3 regions of the Pseudomonas lijiangensis genome follow, and region 3 is predicted to be linked to each of the others. Evidence: riboswitches for the same ligand, from Rfam matches in the RefSeq annotation. Region 3 holds a riboswitch; each other region holds the start of a gene.
The links. Region 3 has a riboswitch for cobalamin ahead of cobO (cob(I)yrinic acid a,c-diamide adenosyltransferase). Riboswitches for the same ligand answer to the same signal wherever they lie in the genome.
Positions count from the first base shown of each region.

Region 1: it holds a riboswitch for cobalamin, as region 3 does, so the genes downstream of both, KQP88_RS10815 (CbtB domain-containing protein) here and cobO (cob(I)yrinic acid a,c-diamide adenosyltransferase) in region 3, are expected to answer to the same signal.
Region 2: it holds a riboswitch for cobalamin, as region 3 does, so the genes downstream of both, KQP88_RS09765 (ABC transporter substrate-binding protein) here and cobO (cob(I)yrinic acid a,c-diamide adenosyltransferase) in region 3, are expected to answer to the same signal.

Region 1 is NZ_CP076668.1:2,477,881-2,481,111, forward strand. Features, by position in the region: gene cobM (precorrin-4 C(11)-methyltransferase) at 1-41, opposite strand, end outside; gene KQP88_RS10805 (cobalamin biosynthesis protein) at 56-517, opposite strand; gene KQP88_RS10810 (CbtA family protein) at 498-1,202, opposite strand; gene KQP88_RS10815 (CbtB domain-containing protein) at 1,214-1,399, opposite strand; cobalamin riboswitch at 1,495-1,709, opposite strand; cobalamin riboswitch at 1,767-1,968, shown strand; gene cobW (cobalamin biosynthesis protein CobW) at 2,077-3,189, shown strand; gene cobN (cobaltochelatase subunit CobN) at 3,193-3,231, shown strand, end outside.
Region 2 is NZ_CP076668.1:2,231,935-2,235,165, forward strand. Features, by position in the region: gene KQP88_RS09760 (FecCD family ABC transporter permease) at 1-446, opposite strand, end outside; gene KQP88_RS09765 (ABC transporter substrate-binding protein) at 443-1,456, opposite strand; cobalamin riboswitch at 1,590-1,791, opposite strand; gene KQP88_RS09770 (FadR/GntR family transcriptional regulator) at 1,812-2,528, opposite strand; gene KQP88_RS09775 (FadR/GntR family transcriptional regulator) at 2,639-3,231, shown strand, end outside.
Region 3 is NZ_CP076668.1:4,317,287-4,320,517, reverse strand. Features, by position in the region: gene KQP88_RS17955 (PQQ-dependent sugar dehydrogenase) at 1-1,008, opposite strand, end outside; cobalamin riboswitch at 1,113-1,334, shown strand; gene cobO (cob(I)yrinic acid a,c-diamide adenosyltransferase) at 1,427-2,038, shown strand; gene KQP88_RS17945 (cobyrinate a,c-diamide synthase) at 2,049-3,231, shown strand, end outside.

The DNA.
Region 1 (3,231 bases), 1.8 Mb from region 3:
TCCGGATCGCCAGGGCCTGCGCCGATGAAAAAGACGGTCAATGAAATCTCCTGAATCAAACGGTATTAATGAGCCGCGTATTATCGACACGGCTCGCCAAGGCAAAGGTTGCCCGGGCGTTCTTCTGGCGTGCGATCACCAGTGTTGCCGGGCTTTTGCCCAATTGGCTGGCCAGTGCCAGCGCTGCGCTTTCGGCAACCCCGTGGCAGCCCGTGTGCTGGAAGGCCGTTGGCGAGCGGTGGGTCAGTTGCGGTTCGTATTCTGCCATTTGCGACGCGCTGAAGAAGATCAGCGGCACGGACAGTTGTTCGGCCAATTCCAGCAAGCCCGGTTCGTCCTGCTTGAGGTCGATGGAGGCGAGGGCAGTGATGGCGCCGATTTCCAGGCCATGGGCTTTCAGGCTGCTTTCGATGAGCTCCAGCAGGCTCGCGGCCGGGCAGCCGCGCTGGCAACCCAGGCCTGCCACAAGGGCAGGGCCGGATTGCCCGGTGCCGTGATCAGGCGTGCAGGTCGGCATTGCTGCGACGGAACAGCCAGGCGCTGATCAGGCCCAGAGCGACCCAGAACAACGCATTGGTCAGCAGCGAAGCCAGGATGAACTGCGATTCCAGCGCTTCGGGAGCCAGGCTCTCATGAGTCAATGGCTGTGGCGCGCCAATCAGATGCGGCACAACCACAATGGCCGCGCCCAGCACCTTGAGCAGCCCGTTCTGGCCGAAGGCGATCAAGGCCAGACCGGCAGCCGTGGAGGCCGCCGTTCCGATCCACCAGTACTGGCGCAGGTTCAGGTCGGCAGCCGCAGTACCCGGCAGTTCAGGCGGCAGGCCCAGTGTCGGCGCCAGGACGAAGACCGCAAAACCGGCCAGCCCCCATAATGCGCCCTGAGAGGTGCGGCCCGGTGCGCGCAGCGTGTAGAGCGCCACCAGCATCAAGGCAAAACCCACCGCGACCACCAGATTGCCGCCGGTCGTGGAGAGAATGCGCTGCCAGCCGTCTTCCGGCTCCCAGGCTTCTTCGTCGTGGCTGTGCCCTGCGGCGGAAGCATCGGCGTGGTCATGTTCATGCACGTGCTCGGCGGGTGCCTTTTCGAAGGTTTCGGCCTGAAGAATCAGGGGCGAGACCCAGAAGCTTTGCAGCAGGGTCAGCAGCAATGCCGCTAGCAGACCGCTGAAACCTGCCGTCTGAATGATTCGCTTGAACATGGCGTCAGGTCTCAATGGCAAGGGAAGGCGGCGCTGTGGCGGGTGTCGTGAGCAGCGTTGTGAACGGCGGCGATGTGCGAGAAACCGGCGAAGTACACCAGGCAGGCGCCAAGAATCGCAGCGCTGATGGCGGCTGTCAGGCGCTGGGCCTGGGTGGACGTGGTGGTGTTCGACTGGCTGCTGCTGATGGTGGACATGGCGCTTCCCTCTGGTTTCGACAGGCAGGCATGCGCACAGGAACCTGCTGACGGACGTCAGAAGGCTTCAACTGCGCCCGCCCACCGCGGGTGTGTCATTGAGTCAGTATCGGGCCGGTCTCCGGGCTCGCGAGGGGTGTCGATATTGTGCCTCGACGCCTTCAGGATCACCTTCCCATGCCGTGGCACAGTGGTTCTGATCCTCTCTCGCTTACCGTTGCGGGGGCAGCACCGGACTGACTCATGGACAAATGAGCGCACCGGTTTCCCGTTTCACCCCGTGAGGGGCACCCGTAACAAGTCGTGTAGGAGAGCATGGCGGCCCGTGAACGTCAATCTGAACGATTGACCTGCCTTCGACCTCTGCGTAGCCTTGCGCACTTGAGGTTCTCGACCTTGTGCAAAAGGTCGGGCTAAGACGGGAATGCGGTCCAAGCCGCAGCTGCCCCCGCAACTGTAAACGGTGATTTCATTGCATGGCCACTGCGCGAGCGGGAAGGCGCGATGAATGCCTGTCCTGCCGACACGCCGCCGTAAGCCAGGAGACCTGCCTCGAACCGGGCCACAGGCCCACGAATTCTCACTACAACCGGGCGGGGTGATCCGGTGGCGAATCGATCCGTGCGCAGCGCACGGTTCTCGTCCTGCTTGCCCGCCGTATTGCCAAAGGGCATCCGATGAAAACACTGGCCAAACTTCCCGTCACCATCGTTACCGGCTTCCTGGGCTCGGGCAAGACCACCCTGTTGCGGCACATGCTCGATAACGCCGAAGGGCGTCGCATCGCAGTGATCGTCAATGAGTTCGGCGAGCTGGGAATCGACGGCGAAATCCTCAAGCAGTGCACCATCGGCTGTACCGAAGAAGAAGCCAACGGTCGCGTCTATGAGCTGGCCAACGGCTGCCTGTGCTGCACGGTGCAGGAAGAGTTCTTCCCGGTGATGCGTGAACTGGTGGCGCGTCGCGCTGATCTGGACCATATCCTCATTGAAACCTCGGGCCTGGCACTGCCGAAACCTCTGGTCCAGGCGTTCCAGTGGCCGGAAATCCGCAATGCCTGCACCGTCGATGCCGTTATCACGGTGGTAGACAGCCCGGCCGTTGCAGCCGGTACTTTTGCCGCCTTCCCGGATCAGGTGGATGCCCAGCGCAAACTCGATCCGAACCTGGACCACGAATCCCCGCTGCATGAACTGTTCGCTGACCAGTTGGCCAGTGCCGATCTGGTGATTCTGAACAAGGCCGACATGATCGACGCCGAAGGTCTGGCTGCTGTACGCGCCGAAGTCGCCGAAGAGCTGCCGCCCGCGGTCAAGGTCATCGAGGCCAGCAATGGTCGTCTGCCAATCAATGTACTGCTGGGCGTGGGGGCCGAGTCGGAGCTGCATATCGACGGTCGCAAGACTCACCATGACCATCACGACGATGAGGATCATGACGACCACGATCATGATGTTTTTGATTCGATCTCTATCAAGCTGCCCCCAGCCGAAGAGGCTTTTCTCATGAACGTGCTGAACCGTATGGTGGTCCAGCACGGTATCCTGCGGGTCAAGGGTTTTGCCGCCATCCCCGGTAAACCGATGCGTCTCTTGATTCAGGGTGTAGGGACCCGTTTCGACAAGCACTTTGATCGTGCATGGAAGGCTGATGAAGAACGTGCCACCCACTTGGTATTGATCGGCCAGGAGCTGGATGCTGTAGCGTTGGAAAAACAACTCTACGATGAGCTAGAGCGTGAAGTTTATGTTGCTCTGGAAGCGAAGCTCAATGCTGCGACTGCCGGCTGATTCATGCATTTACTGAGAACCCAGCCGGGCGGTTTCGTACCC
Region 2 (3,231 bases), 2.1 Mb from region 3:
GGACCATGTGAAGAGCGAGCGAGCAGGGCGACCAGGGAAAAAGCCGCCACGGCGCCCACGAAAGCCCCCGCCGACATGGAAATGGCCCCGGCACCCAGCCCCATGATTGCTACAAGCACCGCACCGGTCGAGGCGCCCGCGGAGATGCCCAGCAAATACGGATCGGCCAGCGGGTTGCGCAGCAGCGATTGCAGCACGACCCCGGAAATCGCCAGCCCTGCGCCACAGGCCGCAGCCACGATGGAGCGGGTCAGGCGATAGTTCCAGACGATGCCTTCGTCGATAGGGTCGAGCACGTACCCTGCTGCCCAGAGCTTGTTTGCCAGTACCTGGAAGACCACAGGCATGCTGATGGTGGTTTCGCCGATGGCTGCACCCGCCACGATGGCCAGCAGCAGAACGGCTGTCACCCAGAGCATGTGGCCGAGCGCAGTGGTCAGTTTCATTGGGCGGCGTTGTAGCGATTGGCGGCTTCGGCCAGTTCTTCGATACCGGTAAACAGCCGGATACTGGCCTGCATGGCATCGGCATCGATGATCACGATACGGTCATGCTTGACCGCGTCCATGTTGCGGGTCACCGGGTCGGACTTGAGGAATTCGAGTTTCCTGCGGTAGTCGTCGGCCGGAAAACGACGGCGGTCCATGCGCGCGATCACCAGAATGTCCGGATTGGCCTTGGCGATGGTTTCCCAGCCCACGGTCGGCCATTCTTCGTCGGATTCGACGATATTGCGCATGCCCAGGTTATTGAGCATGAAGTCCGGGATGCCCTTGCGGCCTGCAACGTAAGGATCAATGTTGATATCTGCGCTGGAGAACCAGAACACCGCGGACACATCCCGTTCCTTGTTCTGTTTGACGTTGGCGACCGCGTGGGCCAGGCGATTGCGCAGCTCTGCAACCAGTTGTTGCCCGCGATCCTGCACGTCGAATATCTGGGCGAGCTGTTCGATGCTCTTGTAGATGGTGTCGATGCGGAAGGGCTCAAGGCGTGTGCCATCAGCGCCTACCAGATTGTCCTTGCCTTCGCAGTCGGACGGCATGATGTAGGTCGGGATCTTCAAATCATGAAACTGCTGGCGTGTGCCGACCACGCCCTGGGCACCCACCATCCATTCAAGCTGGACGGGCACCAGTTCCGGGCGCTTGCCGATGACGGCCTCGAAACTCGGGTCGTTGTCCGCCAGGCGCTCGACCTTGTCGTTCTGTGCCTTGAAACGTGGCAGCACATCGTTGAACCACAGCGAAGTGCCCACCAGTCTGTCGCCCAGGCCCAGTTCGTAGAGCATTTCAGTGCCGGACTGGCCGATGGTCACAGCCCTGCGTGGCGCGTGCTCGAAGGTCAGCTTCAGGCCACAGTTCTCGACGGTCAGCGGGTACTGTGTGGGAGCAGCGAGGCTCGGGGTGGACAGGCTCAAACCGGCGATGAGTGCCGCAAGGCGAGGCAGTGACATGTAATGCGATCTCCGTTTCGTACGTGCAAGGCGCAATGTACAGACAGGAAACACATCCCTCGGCACTGCACAAAAGGCAGGGCAAGGCAGCCATGAACCGGCGCGCGGATGTCCTTCCCGGACACCCCGCCGGTCAGTTAACGTGCAGGTCGGCAGGTCTCCTGACTGGCATGTCATCACCTTGACTCCAGCCTTCCCGGAAAATCACCAGTGGCTGTCATGGAGCTGGCTCGATGCCTACAGTTGCGGGGGCAGTTTCGTTTGAGTCTGCACAGATGCGCAGCCCTCGAATTCCCTGTTAGTTCCTCTCGGAAACCGACGGGGCGCGATGGTAAACGATAAGCCTTCTTAGTGGCTAATCCTTTGCGCGAAAGCGCTGCAGGCAGTTGATCAGGTGCAGGCGCATCGCCGCCCTGGCCGCATCGCGATCCTGATGGGCGATGGCCGAGTAGATCTGCTCCTGTTCGCGCTGCTGGATCTGCGGGTCATCCATGAGCCGAGTCGACGGCACATTGCCGAAGCCGACCCGTGCGCGAGGCAGAATGCTGTTGCCCAGTTGCGTCATGACATCGGTAAAGAAACTGTTGGCGGTGCACTGCACGATGCAGCGATGAAACTCGAAGTCGGCCTGGGTCGTATCGGTTTCGTTCTGGTCGCAGCGATGCAGCTCGTCCAGCGCCTGTCGGATGGCTTCGAGTTGCTCCGGCGTGCGCCGTTGTGCGGCGAGGGCGGCGGATTCCGGTTCCAGGCTCAGGCGCAACTCGATGATGGCCGCGGCATCGGGAGGGCTGCCGGAGATGGCTTCCGGAATCTGGAAGTCCCGCGGGCGCGAAGCATCGACCACGAAGGTTCCGATGCCGTGACGGGTTTCTACCAGCCCCTCGGCCTGAAGACGCGACATGGCTTCGCGAACCACGGTGCGGCTGACACCGGTTTCCCGGATGATGACCTGCTCGGTGGGCAGCTTTTCACCGCTCTTGATCTCGCCTTCGCGGATCTTGCGCGAGAACTCGGCGACCAGTTGCTGGGTCAGGCTGGAGCGACGACCTGTCGGGGAAGAAGGGTGTTCCATGGGCGGGCTGATCGGGTCCGTGTCGGGTTGCTGAGTATAACCGTAGTCATGGTGTGTTTTGTGTCGTGATCGCAGCCTATACTGCGGCATTAGATCGAATTGAGGCTGCAATGTCGGACAACGTCGTTTCCTCGCAGAAAAACCATCGCCGTCTGGCTGAAACCCTGGTCGACCGTTTCGCCCAGCGCATGCGCGATGGCGTGCTGCAGCGTGGCGAGAAGCTGCCTTCCGAGATCCACATCATGGAAGCCGAAGGCGTCAGCCGAACGGTGGTGCGCGATGCCCTGTCGCGGATGCAGGCGGCAGGGTTGGTGGAAACGCGCCACGGGGTAGGGACCTTTGTGTTGGACATGCCGCCACCTGAAGGCTTTTCGGTCGGGCCGGCGACCATCGCGACCCTGTCCGACGTGCTCAATCTGCTGGAGTTTCGCATCAGCCTTGAAGTCGAAGCGGCCGGGCTGGCTGCGCAGCGTCGCAGTCCTGAAGCCTTGCTGGAACTCAAGCGGGCTTTCGATGCGCTGCTTGAAGGCCCGGAAAAGTCCGGGACTACCATCAATGCCGACTTCCAGTTTCACCTCAAGATCGCCAAGGCTTCGGGCAATGCCTACCTGATCGACATCATGAAACACCTGGGCACCAAGCTGATTCCGCGCACCCGCATGAATTCCGCCTACACCGGGCAAAGTGATCGCAGCGCCTACCT
Region 3 (3,231 bases):
GACGGCGTAATCGGGGGATATGGCCTTGGCGACCAGTTCCGGTTTCTGCGGTTTGACCCGCTCATCCACATGCTGGCCGTAGTAGCTGTAAGGCCAGCCATAGAAACCGCCATCCTGCACAGAGGTCACGTAGTCGGGCACCAAGTCGCTGCCGATCTCGTCACGCTCGTTGACGGCAGTCCACAACTTGCCGGTATTGGGCTCCCAGTCCATGCCATTGGGGTTGCGCAGGCCCGATGCGAAAATCCGGTGCTGGCCGGTGGCAGCGTCCACTTCCCAGATCGCGGCGCGACCTTCTTCCTGATCCATGCCGTTTTCGCCAACGTTGCTGTTGGAACCGACCGTCACGTACAGCTTGCTGCCGTCCTTGCTGGCAATCACGTTCTTGGTCCAGTGGTGATTCAGCGTCCCGCCAGGCAAGTCGACGACTTTGGTGGCCTGGGCGCTGATGGAGGTCTGGCCGGTTTCATAAGGGAAACTGATCAGGCGGTCGGTATCGGCCACGTAGAGCTTGTTGCCCACCAGGGTCATGCCGAACGGCGAATTGAGGTTTTGCAGGAAGACCGTGCGGGTTTCGGCCACGCCGTCGTGGTCCTTGTCGCGCAGCAGGGTGATGCGGTTGGCGCTGGGCACACCGGCTCCGGCGCGGCCCATGACTTTTTCCATGACCCAGCCGCGCACGCCTTTGGCGTCGTCAGGTTTGGGCGGTGAATTGGTTTCCGCGACCAGCACGTCGCCATTGGGCAGCACGTACAGCCAGCGCGGGTGATCCAGCCCTTCGGCAAAGGCGGCGACCTGGGTGCCGGGTGCGGCAACCGGTTTTGCATTCTTTTCCCAACCTACGGCAGGGGCGATGTTGACGGTGGGGATCAGGGTCTTGTTCGGTTCGGGCAGTCTGGGCGAAGGGCCGGTGCCATCCGAGACTTGCAGTGTCGAAGACTCGCCGCAGGCTGTGAGGCCTCCTGCAACCAGAAGCAGCAAGGCAAGCCGGGGTCTGAGTGTGAACATGCCGATCTCCATAACGGTCAGTGGCCAGATAAAGATAGGAGGGACCTGAACTGTCGAGGTTCAATCCTCTTGTGTCGATTGACGCTCCCAGCCCAACCCTCTACCCTTCGCCGCTTGTTTCAGGTGCTTTGCAATCCTCGATTGGCAGAGTGAAACAGGGAAGCCGGTGAGGACGCACTACAACTCCGATCCCGGCGCTGCCCCCGCAACGGTAAATGAGTCAAGACTGCGCTCGATGCCACTGTGTCCCAGGACACGGGAAGGCGCGCAGATCAGGCAGATGCCTGCTCATGAGCCCGGAGACCGGCCTGATCCACTCAACAGCATCACGGCGGGCGATGCTCTGCGCAGGGCTTTGCCGTGCTGCCTGATGCTGTCCTTCCGTCTGCTTTCGCGTGCCCTCAAGCGGAGAGCTGAGATGAACGAATCCCCCGAACGTGACGAACGTCATCTGGCGCGCATGCAGCGCAAGAAGGCGGTAATGGACGAGCGCATTGCCAGCGCTCCCAACGAGTGTGGCCTGCTGCTGGTGCTGACCGGTAATGGCAAGGGCAAGAGCAGCTCGGCATTCGGCATGCTCGCCCGGGCCATGGGCCACGACATGCAGTGTGGCGTGGTGCAGTTCATCAAGGGCCGCAACAGCACCGGTGAAGAGCTGTTCTTCCGGCGTTTCCCCGAGCAGGTGCGTTACCACGTGATGGGCGAGGGGTTCACCTGGGAAACCCAGGACCGCCAGCGTGATATCGCCGCCGCCGAAGCCGCCTGGGAAGTGTCCCGTGAAATGCTCCGTGACCCCGGCATCGGTCTGGTGATCCTCGATGAGCTGAATATCGCCCTCAAGCATGGCTATCTGGATCTGGAGCAAGTACTGAGCGACTTGCAGGCCCGGCCACCGATGCAGCATGTGGTGGTGACCGGCCGTGGCGCCAAACCCGAATTGATCGACCTGTCCGATACCGTTTCCGAGATCGGCGTGGTCAAGCATGCGTTCCAGGCCGGAATCCGTGCGCAAAAAGGCATCGAGTTGTGAGTAACCCTGTATGAGAGCGCCGCGTCATTGCCCGGCAGTATTGATTGCCGCGCCCGCCTCCGGGCAGGGCAAGACCACGGTCACCGCTGCGCTGGCACGCCTGCACCGTAACCAGGGCCGCAAGGTCCGGGTGTTCAAGTGCGGGCCTGATTTTCTGGACCCGATGATTCTGGAGCGGGCCAGCGGCGCGCCGGTTTACCAGCTGGATCTGTGGATGGTGGGCGCCGATGAAAGCCGACGCCTGCTGTGGGAAGCCGCCGCCGAGGCGGACCTGATCCTGATCGAGGGCGTCATGGGGCTGTTCGACGGTACGCCATCGAGTGCCGATCTGGCCCGCCACTTCGGCGTTCCGGTGCTGGGTGTGATCGATGGCACGGCCATGGCCCAGACTTTCGGAGCGCTGGCCCTGGGGTTGGCGCGTTATCAGCCGGACCTGCCGTTCGCCGGAGTGCTGGCCAACCGGGTCGGCACCGTACGTCATGCGCAGTTGCTCGAAGGCAGCCTGACGGAAGGCCTGCGCTGGTATGGCGCGCTCTCTCGTGAAACCGGTATCGAATTGCCGAGCCGTCATCTGGGCTTGGTGCAGGCCAGTGAACTCAACGATCTGGACCTGCGCCTGGACGCTGCCGCCGATGCGCTGGCCAGCACCTGCGACGTGCTCTTGCCGCCTGCCGTGACCTTCAATGCGCCTGACCCGGTGCCTGCCGAACCTCTGCTGGCCGGTGTGCGTATCGCCATCGCCCGTGACGAGGCCTTTGCCTTTGCCTACGGGGCAAGCCTGGATCTGCTGCGGGCCATGGGTGCGGAGCTGTCGTTTTTCTCGCCGATCCGCGATAGCCACTTGCCCGAGGCTGACAGCCTGTACCTGCCGGGCGGTTATCCCGAGCTTCATCATGCAGCGCTGGCTGAAAACACGCCGATGCTGGAGGCGATTCATGCCCATCATCTGGCAGGCAAGCCGATACTGGCCGAATGCGGCGGCATGCTGTACCTGCTCGACGCCTTGACCGATGTCGAAGGGCAGCGTGCCGAGTTGGTGGGTCTGCTCAGTGGCGAGGCGGTCATGCAAAAACGTCTGGCGGCCCTGGCCCTGCAAGTGGTCGAACTGCCTGAAGGCTCGTTGCGCGGGCACACGTATCACCATTCCCTGACCAGCACCGAGTTACAGCCCATTGCCCGTGGCGTCAGCCCCA